DNA from 3 places in the Clostridium sp. CTA-19 genome. Region 3 is predicted to be linked to each of the others. Evidence: riboswitches for the same ligand, from Rfam matches in the RefSeq annotation. Region 3 holds a riboswitch; each other region holds the start of a gene.
The links. A riboswitch is a leader RNA that binds a small molecule or an ion and turns the genes downstream of it on or off. The one in region 3 is predicted to bind cyclic di-GMP.
Positions count from the first base shown of each region.

Region 1 (3,562 bases), on a different contig from region 3:
ACTTTGGTACGCCTGTCCTTCTTGTTATGGCTACACATTTTGAATCTAGCTTTTGTTTGTTTTATACCCCCAACCTAGAATTTACTCTATTAAATTGAAAGAAACTGGCAGTCCAGTTTCCTCCACCATTGTCAAATGTCAATTGTCCATTGTCAATTTTTCAAACTCCCTACCTCAACTAAGTATGTAATCGTTCAAAGTTCTACCTCCATCACAAATGGGACAGGCACGATAAATTTATTTTCTTCGCTAACACATGCTGCTCTCCTAATTTTTTATTTTTCCACTAATAAATCAAAGCCAGTCCCGAACCTCTACGCAGCAAAGCTACTTTATTTCAAAGAAACTGGTGATCCAGTTTCATCCTGAACTCTTAACTATTAATTATTAACTCTTAACTATTTAAGGGACTAGCTAACTTTTTTTTATTTATGATAACTAAATTTAAAGAGCTGCTCTCTATTTTATGGGTATACACCTTTCGTGCCTGTCCCATTTGTTACGGCTGTAAACTTTGAATACAACTTTGTTTAATTTAATATCATAAACTTAGAATTTAATTCCTATAGTTCAAAGAAACTGGAATCCAGTTTCCTCCATCATTGTCAAATGTCAATTGTCCATTGTCAATTCCTAAATAAATTGTCCTTTGTCCTTTGTCAATTATATAATTTGCTACGACTGCATACTTTTGAATCTAGCTTTAGTTAGTTTTATATCCTAAACTCAAATTCTACTCCCTTAAATTAAAAAGAAACTGGACTAGTGTCCAGTTTCCTCCTAAATTCTTAATTCCTAATTCTTAATCCTTATTTTTTTAATTGTCCTCTATTAAATTTCCTCTTATATCTAAATCTTTTAAGCTTTTCATTTCCTTTATAGATTTAGGTAATTCTTCTATATAATTTACTTTCAATGATAACACTCTTAAATTTTGTAAATTTGTTATCGTTTCTGGAATTTCTTTTAATTCATTAGCACATAAATATAACTTCTCTAATTTATCTAACTTTCCTATTGATTCTGGTAAATAGCTCAAGTTATTTGCTTGTACTATAAAATCTTCTAAATTATTTAGTTCACCTATACTATTAGGTAATACAGTCAACTGATTATCAGCTAAATATAACTCCCGTAGATTTTTTAAGCTACCAATATTATCTGGCAACATAATTAATTGATTATCATCTAATTCTAAAGTTTTTAGATTTTTCAATGCTTCTATTTCATTAGGGATAGTAGTTAAATGATTACTATTTAAAATTAAAGCCTCTATATTTTCTAGATGTCTTATTCCATCTATATTAGATATACCTCTATCTTCTAAGTCTAAAACCCCACTCATATTGTTAAGATCGCCAACGGTAATCTCTGCATCAAAAGGTTTGCCTAATTTTTCATTCAATGCCTTTTTAAAATTAGGATCTGAAAATTTTACTATATCTGTTGTATTATCCTCTACAATATATTCTACATTATCTATATCTATTTTATATTTCTTATCATCCTCGACACACGTATCCTGATGGGTCCATTTAACCAACTGAGTATCTTTTACATTATCACAAGCTAATACATATTCTTTAGGTGCTAATATAATGCTACTTAATATAGCTGATAATATTATTAATTGTATTTTCTTCTTATTCAAAATTTTCCCCCCACTTCAAAAATACAAACTTTATATAACTTAACTCCATAGATTAATTTTAATTATTATTTAATACTTATTGTTGTAATATACATATCGACAAATTTAGATATTTATTAACACTTTTTTTACATATTATAAATATAATTACTTTGTTTTTTCTAAAATCACTTGCATTTTATAAGTATTTTTAGAAAAAAAAACACGGCTAATATACATATATATACTAGCCGGTTGTATCATTAACTCCATATATTTCAGATACCCAAATACAAAATATACTTCATTGTTTCATATATAATTACAAAGTAATATAATTATTCAGTTTTATTAACAAAATTATACATTGTTTTCATTTCTTTTTCAATAGCCTAAAATTTTCACTCTGTATGATAATAATTTTATCACTCAAAGGAATAATCGTGCTTATGTAATATTTCTTTAGTAAAACAACACAAATACTTTATATTATCTTTTAAACTCTAAATTAAGTACACTTAAATCAAATTCACTTAACTCTTTATTACTGCAATCTATAATAAAACTAAATAATTTTGCTTTATTAGAATTTAATTCTATCCCATCTATTTCTAAAGTAGTTGTATGTATTATTTCTTTATTCTTATCATATATTGTTATAGGTAATTTTTCCACCTTAAATGTTTTATTCTTACCATTCCTAACCAAAAAAGTAACCTTTACTTTATTATCTTTTTCCATATATACTTCATATGTAGTTAAATCAACTTGTCCCTTTTCTATTGGTGGCAATGTATTCAATGATTGTTTTAAAAACATTTGCATTTCAAAAGGTATTTTTTCTATATCTTCATATTCAATATGGGCTACATTTAAAGTTTCTATTTGTTCACTAAATATAATTTTACAACCTTTATTTATATTTATATTTTCAGGCATATTTGCCTTACTAAACAATATTTTATGCGGCCTTGCACTATAAGCAGGTACTTCGCCTAAGGAATCTAATTTAAAAGTTTCTGACACTAAAATATTTTCATTTTCATCAACCAACGTTAACGGCAAAGTAGTAAAGTGAAGGTCATCCTTTGTAGCATTTCTAAAAAAAACTCCAATTTCAATATTTTCACCATCATCAAAAACATAAGACGTTCTTATATTTACATCGTTTTCCCTTATACCATCAAACTCTTCTAACTCTTCTTCTAACATCATCTTTTTTATATCTGAAACTAAAGCTTCTTCATCTGGATGTAAAGATAACTTCAGTTTTACACAATTTACATCACTATTACTCATAAAAATCCTCCGTATATAATTATTACACCTTATCTTTATTGTTTTTATCCATATTTAGTCATACAGATATAATTATACCATCATTGACTAACATAATTAATAGCAAATGCAAATATAAAAAATTTATTTTTTTAACTTTCTACCTCAACTAAACAAAAAATCATAACTCTTAATCCTTAATTTTTTAATTCTCAACTGTTCTTTGTGAATTTTTAATTCCTTAAATTTTAATTTTAAATTAAATAAGTCTTTTAACTAACTAAGTTGTAAAAGCCACCTATTTTTATTTAATCTTCTTTTAAAATTCTTCTTGCAGTAACATATCCATAATATGATGATGACATTTTCACAACATCTCCCATCCCTGGTGAATGTATATACTGTCCATTACCTATGTATATCGCTACGTGATCAGAGTAATCTCCAGAATAGCTAAAGAAAATTAAATCTCCTGGTATTAAATCTTCTTTATTGACCTTATATCCTTTACTCATTTGATCTACTACTGTTCTTCCTATATCAACTCCAACTTGTTTATATACATATTGTGTTAACCCTGAAGAATCAAATCCTTTTTCTGGAGAATTCCCTGCCCATGCATAAGGTGTTCCTCTTAAACTATGAGCTATTGAT
Region 1 is NZ_BAAABH010000060.1:676-4,237, forward strand. It holds gene ACYUE0_RS17290 (leucine-rich repeat domain-containing protein) at 818-1,651, opposite strand; cyclic di-GMP riboswitch class II at 1,871-1,954, opposite strand; gene ACYUE0_RS17295 (SLAP domain-containing protein) at 2,120-2,929, opposite strand; gene ACYUE0_RS17300 (cell wall-binding repeat-containing protein) at 3,217-3,562, opposite strand, start outside.
Region 1: it holds a riboswitch for cyclic di-GMP, as region 3 does, so the genes downstream of both, ACYUE0_RS17290 (leucine-rich repeat domain-containing protein) here and ACYUE0_RS09690 (ketoacyl-ACP synthase III) in region 3, are expected to answer to the same signal.

Region 2 (3,562 bases), on a different contig from region 3:
GATGTAGATGAATTTGCTATAAAAATGCTTGCAAATTATAAAGAAAAGGAATTTAAATCAGTATCAAGTAGTGATTTAGGAATAGATACTGAAGAAAATGAAATGAAAACAAGTGATGAAGATAATAAATTATTTGAAAGCATGAAAGAATTATTAAAAGATAAGGTTAAAGAAGTTAAGGCATCTAAAAAATTAAAAAAACATCCTGTATGCTTATCTAATGAAGGGGAACTTTCAATAGAAATGGAAAAAGTATTAAATGCTATGCCAAATAATCCAAGCTTAAAGGCAGATAAAGTATTAGAAATAAATATAAACCATGAAGTCTTTGATGCGTTAAAGGATGCACATGAAAAAGATGAAGAAAAGTTTAAACTATATACCGATTTATTATATAATCAAGCTTTACTTATAGAAGGGTTATCAATAGGTGATCCAGTAGAATTTACAAATAATATATGTAAAATAATGAAATAAGAAATAGTAAGATAGGACTATATAGAAGTTGCAGTTATACAACTTCTATATGGTCCTATTTAGGCTAGATTAAAGAATAGCTAATTTCTAGATAAGGGTTATTTAGATAACTAAAATATATTAATCCTTTACCTAATTCATAAGTTCTAGTTTCTGTATAATACTTTCCATCTTCAAAGCTAAGAGCTTTTATAACAGTTTTAGTTGTGAAAGAAGTATCATTTTCTTCTGTTATTGTGGTTATAGCTTCATATTCAACTCCGTCTATAATTGTCTTTTGGGTCCATGAATTATTTTTTTTAATTTGACCTTTTAAAACTACAAAGTCTTTAATAAAAGAATGTAATGTATCTTTATTTTTAGAAATATAATCATTATTATTAATAGATTCTATAACCATATCATTAGTAACTTTATATTTTGCCGTAAAAGTTCTTTTTCCTCTAATATCTTGACCATAACCATCATTCATAAGTCCATCATAAGTGTATATTGTATAGTCATTTAAGGATTCAATATTATTAAAAGTTATTTTATGTCCTGTTTCAGCAGAACCAGTATAGGTTATAGGAGTATTTTTAGTATAAAAATATTGTTTATAATCATCTAAATATGAATGTTTATTACTAGTATAATTACTTGTATTAGATGAAGATATAGAGGAATTATTATTTATATTGTTTGAAGGGTTATTACTTATATTACAACCAACAAGTAAAATGCTAAATATACATATAAGTGAAACTAAAGATTTTTTATTTTTCAAATTAATCACATCCTTTATTTTATAATTTCACTTTTATAGAAAAATATACAAAGTGTTTTTAATTTGTTTTGTATATAATATGTGGAAATTAAAATTAAGGAATACAAGTTAAAAATTTATTCTTATATGTAATAATATTGAAAAAAGTGAAATAGTTTGTTTACAAGTAAAATAAAGTATTATATAATAATTTTGGGAATGATGAAGTATAATTTATATGTGGGCACTTGGATTATATGGAGTTAGTAGTGCAACCGACCTAATTAAATATTTTAAAATTAGGAGTGTTGGATATGCAGAAAAAGCAATTAAAAATTTTAACATCAGTAGTATTAGGAACATCTATAATTTTTGGTGGAATGGTTTCTACAGCTTCTGCTGTTGAAAAAAATACATCACAATATGGTGTAATAAATGAAAATAGTGAAATAAGTATTTGGAATTGTCAAGAAGGACTTAATCAAAATCAAAAGAGTCCTTATGAAAAAGAAAGTATTGTTGTACAAGGTTCAAAAATTTATAAATGCAAAAGATTTCACTATCCTCAATCAGGTTGGAAACCTTCTGATTCACCAATGTTTTGGAAAACAGTAGGAAAAATTCCAGAGTGGAATGCCCAAGAGGAATTAACACAAGAAAATAAAAGTCCATATGAAAAAGGTGATATTGTTATGTACAATTCTCAGGTATATAAATGTAAAAGATTCCATTATGCTCAACCAGGTTGGAATCCTTGTGAGGGACCAATGTTCTGGGAATTAATTAAATAAAGATATTAAATTATATATTGTATGAAAATAAGCCTACTAAGTCTAAATTCTTAGTAGGTTTTAAGTTTTCTTTAATATTTTTATATATTAGTTTCTTTATAAGATTCTTTGTTCATTTTCCATTTAAAAATAAGTTTATTAGGATCTTTTTTTAATAAGGTTTGAAAATTTTCACAGTATCCAACAAAAGCTGTACTACAATTTTTAGAAATATAGTCTATAGTCTCATCAATAACGTTATCGCCTTTAACCAAATCGACTTTATATGTATTTTTATCGGAAAAAACCAAAACTAAACTAGTTGTTTTACCAACAGGAATAAACATACAAGCCTTTTTCTTTATAGTTTGTTTATATATCCAAACCAATTCTTTAAGTGGAAGAGCTAATACAATCTTTTGAGTATATACAATTATATAATTTTCTGTTATGGTTATAGGCCCATTTTTATAGGATATAGGTAAGCTATACTCATAATCTATTTGTTTATATACGTTTTCAATATTTTCCATAGAGAAATCTTTAAGACTTTTTAAGGCAATAGAATTTTTCCTTACACCAATCATATATAAAAATATAGTATATACAAAACAAAGACAAGAAATCATAAGGAAAAAAGAAGCTTCAATAATAGGACTTTCATATTGCAAGTATTGAAGGTATGGCTTTAAATCCATTCCATTAGACAATTCAGTATTATTTTTAATAGCGTCACGTAAAATTACTAAATCATTGTCATTAAGTTCAAACAAATGGCCTTTTAATATAAAAGGACCTTCCTTTTTATTGATAAGATTATTATATTCTTTCTTTGGCAAAGCTACTGTTAATACAAAAGGATCTAATTTTATTGCAACTAAGTGTGATTTAATGCTTTCAGAGATGGGTATACCTAGTTTACTAGTAGTTTCTTTTAGTGTAACATCTAAATCATAAAGTTTATCAGCAGAAATTTTTAAATAAAGATCATTATTAAGGGCTTCTTTATAATCTTCAATAGTAGTAACTTCAAAGGCATTATTTTTGTTATTATAATATGTATACATTCCAAAACATGCAACAATAAATGCAAGAACTATCATAGCTATTAAAGATATAATTTTAGGTGTTCTTTTCTTTTTATAAGTTTTAATAAAACTTGAATTTTTCAATTATAAAACACTCCTTTATAGTTAATTTTAAATTTAATTTACATTTTGTATAATCGTTTAAAAAATATAAAAATTAACAAAAAATTATCTTTTAACACTATTATGTAGCATGAATGTATTGTATAATATTAAAAATGTTTTAGAAAATAAAATTTAAATATTTAATTTATAATAAAATATAAGAATATAGAGAGGTATTTATGGGGGATAAAAATACAGAGATTAAAAAAGATATAACTGACTTATTTGACAGAGTATCATCGGTTTTTGATGATAATGGACCGAGGTTTTTTAAATACTTTGGAGAAGAATTGGTTAAATTCGCAGATATAAAGTATGGAGAAAAAGTATTAGATGTTGCTTCGGGAAAAGGAGCATCACTTTTTTTATCAGCAAAG
Region 2 is NZ_BAAABH010000017.1:52,557-56,118, reverse strand. It holds gene htpG (molecular chaperone HtpG) at 1-477, shown strand, start outside; gene ACYUE0_RS10955 (hypothetical protein) at 542-1,243, opposite strand; cyclic di-GMP riboswitch class II at 1,429-1,512, shown strand; gene ACYUE0_RS10950 (carbohydrate-binding protein) at 1,537-2,013, shown strand; gene ACYUE0_RS10945 (hypothetical protein) at 2,094-3,164, opposite strand; gene ACYUE0_RS10940 (class I SAM-dependent methyltransferase) at 3,365-3,562, shown strand, end outside.
Region 2: it holds a riboswitch for cyclic di-GMP, as region 3 does, so the genes downstream of both, ACYUE0_RS10950 (carbohydrate-binding protein) here and ACYUE0_RS09690 (ketoacyl-ACP synthase III) in region 3, are expected to answer to the same signal.

Region 3 (3,562 bases):
ATATCACCTCTAAGTACATTTAAAATATTTACAGTTAAAAGTATTATAACATGGAAGATAAAAAAAATTTCAAATCTTTTGAATTTTAGAGTGAAATATTGTATTATTACAGGGATAGATTATAACAATGTGAAAGCTAGGGAGGAAATAATTTATGATGTACAATATGCCATTATATAGACCGCCAAGTGAAGCGTATAGCTTAATTATTCAGGTGACTTTAGGCTGCTCTCATAATAAGTGTAATTTTTGTAGTATGTATAAATCTAAAAAATTTACTATAAAACCATTGAAGGAAATAAAAAAAGAAATAGATATATTTAGAAGTATATATGGAAAGGCTGAAAAAATATTTTTAGCAGATGGAGACGCACTAATAATTCCGATAGATACTTTAAAGGAAATACTTAAATATATAAAAGAAGTTTTTCCAGAATGTAAGAGAATTACATTATATGGATCGCCTAAATCTATATTATATAAAACTATAGATGAGCTTAAAGAATTAAAGAGATTAGGATTATCAATGATTTATATGGGAATTGAAAGTGGCGATAATCTGGTACTTAATTATATAAATAAAGGTGTTGCTTCTAGTGAATTATTAAATGCAGGATTAAAAGTAAAAGAAAGTGGAATACTTTTATCTGTAACTGTGATTGCAGGAATTGGAGGTAAGGATAGAACAATAGAACATAGCATAAATACAGGAAAACTTATTAGTAATATTAGTCCTGATTTCTTAGGGGTTCTTAGTCTTATGATAGAAGAGAATACAGAACTATATAAAGATATTAGCTCTGGAAAGTTTTTAGTTTTATCTGATATAGAGGTATTAAAAGAAATCAAGAATATTCTTCAGAACATAAACACAAAAGGAAAAATTGTATTTAGATGTAACCATGCATCAAATTACTTGCTTTTAAGAGGGGATTTACCAAAAGATAGAGAGCAATTAATAAGAGAAATTGATAATGCGTTAGAAAATAGAGATATAAGGGATGAAGTGGAGAGAATGCTTTAAAGTTAAAAAAGAAAAATGTAGAAAATTAGCTTTAAAGAATAAATTTAAAATAAAAATAGAACATTATGACTAAAAATGCAAAAAACATTTAAGTTTAGATACTTAAATGTTTTTTTATTTACTTAAAATTAAAATATTTTAAACAATAAATAGAAAAATAATGTATTAACAAGTATAATAAGGTATATACGTAAAAAAATACAAATAATATAATTGTATTAAGGAGGTCTTATTATACAAAATGTGGTTTATACATAAAAAGTAATGTATAAATCTAAAAAAGGCAAACTTATTGAAAAATAAGGACGCAAAGCCGTAAGTCTAAAGGATAAATAATCCCAAGATAGTTAGGTTACTAGATTAATGTTGTAATACAACAAGGAGGAATTATTATGTATAAAAATGTACACATTATAGGAGTCGGTACATACCATCCCAAAAAGGAATTGAAAAATCAATATTTTGTTGAGCATTTTAAAAAATATAAATTAGAAGATTATGCTGAAGCTTTAATGGACAAGTTAGGTAGAGATACTAGAACAATTGCTGAAGAAGGAGAAAATGGTATTAGCATGGCATTAAAGGCTTCTAGAAAAGCTTTACATAACGCTGAAATTTCAGTATCAGATATAGATATGATTATATCTGTATCTGATACTCCAGAATATTTATCACCGTGCTGTGCACTTTTAATTAAAAATCAACTTAATGCTAAAAATGCAAATGCTATATTTGATATGAATTCTAATTGTACAGGAATGTTAACTGCTATAGATGTAGCTAGTAGATATTTAAAAACTGATAATAAGTATAAAAGAATATTAGTAGTAGGTTCTTTATTAATAAGTAAGTTTGCTAGAGAAGATGATATTGTAGCATTTGGATGTTCTGCTGACGGTGCAGCAGCGATAGTTTTAGAGAAGAGAGAAGAAAATGAAGAAAAAGGATTCTTAGGTTCAAGAATGTATACTGATGATTCATATCATTGGTCTATAACTATGCCAGGGTGTGGAATGTCCAATATTTTAGATATGAATATAGATAACGAAAATAAGAAAATGGTATGGAAACCTTTTGATTTTAGTTTTTTATCTGAAAAATGGACAGAAACAATAACAAAATTATTAAGGGACTATAACTATGAAACAAAAGATGTTACTCACTATCTTATGTCTCAATTTTCAAGAGCAGATATAGAGTTAACAGTAACTAAATTAGGTACAGATATGGGAAAGGCGATTTTTGTGGGAAATAGGTATGGATACACTGGATGTACAAGTCCTATTATGGCTTTAGAAGATAAATTAAATGAAGAACATTTTAATAAAGATGATTTAATTGTATTTTGTTCTGTTGCATCAGGATATAGTATATGTGCTTTATTGTATAAGTGGTAGAAAAACATACAATTGGTAGTAAGTGTATAAGGGGTATTATAAGATGAATAATATACAAAATGATAGTAGTACAATAATCAGATATCAGAAAAATACGTTGAAGTATGTTCTTATTTTATATTCTATAAGTGCTATAATGGCAGGCGTTACTTTCTTTACTATGAAAATTTTAGGATTGTTTGATGATTTAAAATGTAGTTTTTTTATAGGATTATCAATAATGATTTTAGTAGAATTAGTAACTTTTAAAGTTATGTATAATATAACTTTAAATGCTATAGTGTTTGATATTAGGAAATTTGGATTTTTAAAGAAACTTATTCTTATATTTTCTTATATGAATTACATATATATGTCAATTTTTATTCATTCAAAAGAATTCTGGGTAGTTGTATTTTACTTTATAATTATTGGAGCATTATTTTTAGATAATAAAATGAATATACTTTCTATAGGATTAAGTATAGTTTCTGAAATTTTGGTTTTTTCAATAAATAAAACTACTCTTCCAAATGAATTTTTTGCACGGGAACTAATTTTAAGAATAGTTATTATATGGTTAATATCCTTTGGAATATTAATTTTTACTTTATTTGCATCTAAGTTATTAGACAGTGTAAATAAAAATGAAGAGAAACTTAAAGAAAACAATAGTCAAATAAAAGAAATATTTTTTAAAACTGGTGACTATGCAAAAACACTATTAGGAGCGAGTGAACTTTTGACAGAAATATCTGAAGAAGAAAATCAATCATTAGAAGAATTGTCTAATACTACAGATATAGTTTCAGTAGATGCTAACAACATGCTAAAAAGAGCTATGGAAAATAAACAAATATTAGAGAAGTTATTAGTCACAAATGAAATTATATCTTATAAAACTGAGGATAATGAAAGTAAATCAAATGAGCTCATTATATTATCTAATGATAATGAGAAAAGATTAAATGAAACATTAGTAATAATAGATGATATAAAAGTAAGTATAGGAAGTACTTTTGAAGCTACAAAAATATTAGAAAAAAAATCTGAAGAAATTGATGAAGTAGTAGCTATTATAGAAAAAATCTCTAAACAAACTAATATACTTGCATTAAATGCTACAATTGAAGCATCTAGAGCAGGAAAATATGGAGCCGGC
Region 3 is NZ_BAAABH010000015.1:4,050-7,611, forward strand. It holds gene ACYUE0_RS09685 (radical SAM protein) at 158-1,024, shown strand; cyclic di-GMP riboswitch class I at 1,297-1,384, shown strand; gene ACYUE0_RS09690 (ketoacyl-ACP synthase III) at 1,417-2,421, shown strand; gene ACYUE0_RS09695 (methyl-accepting chemotaxis protein) at 2,465-3,562, shown strand, end outside.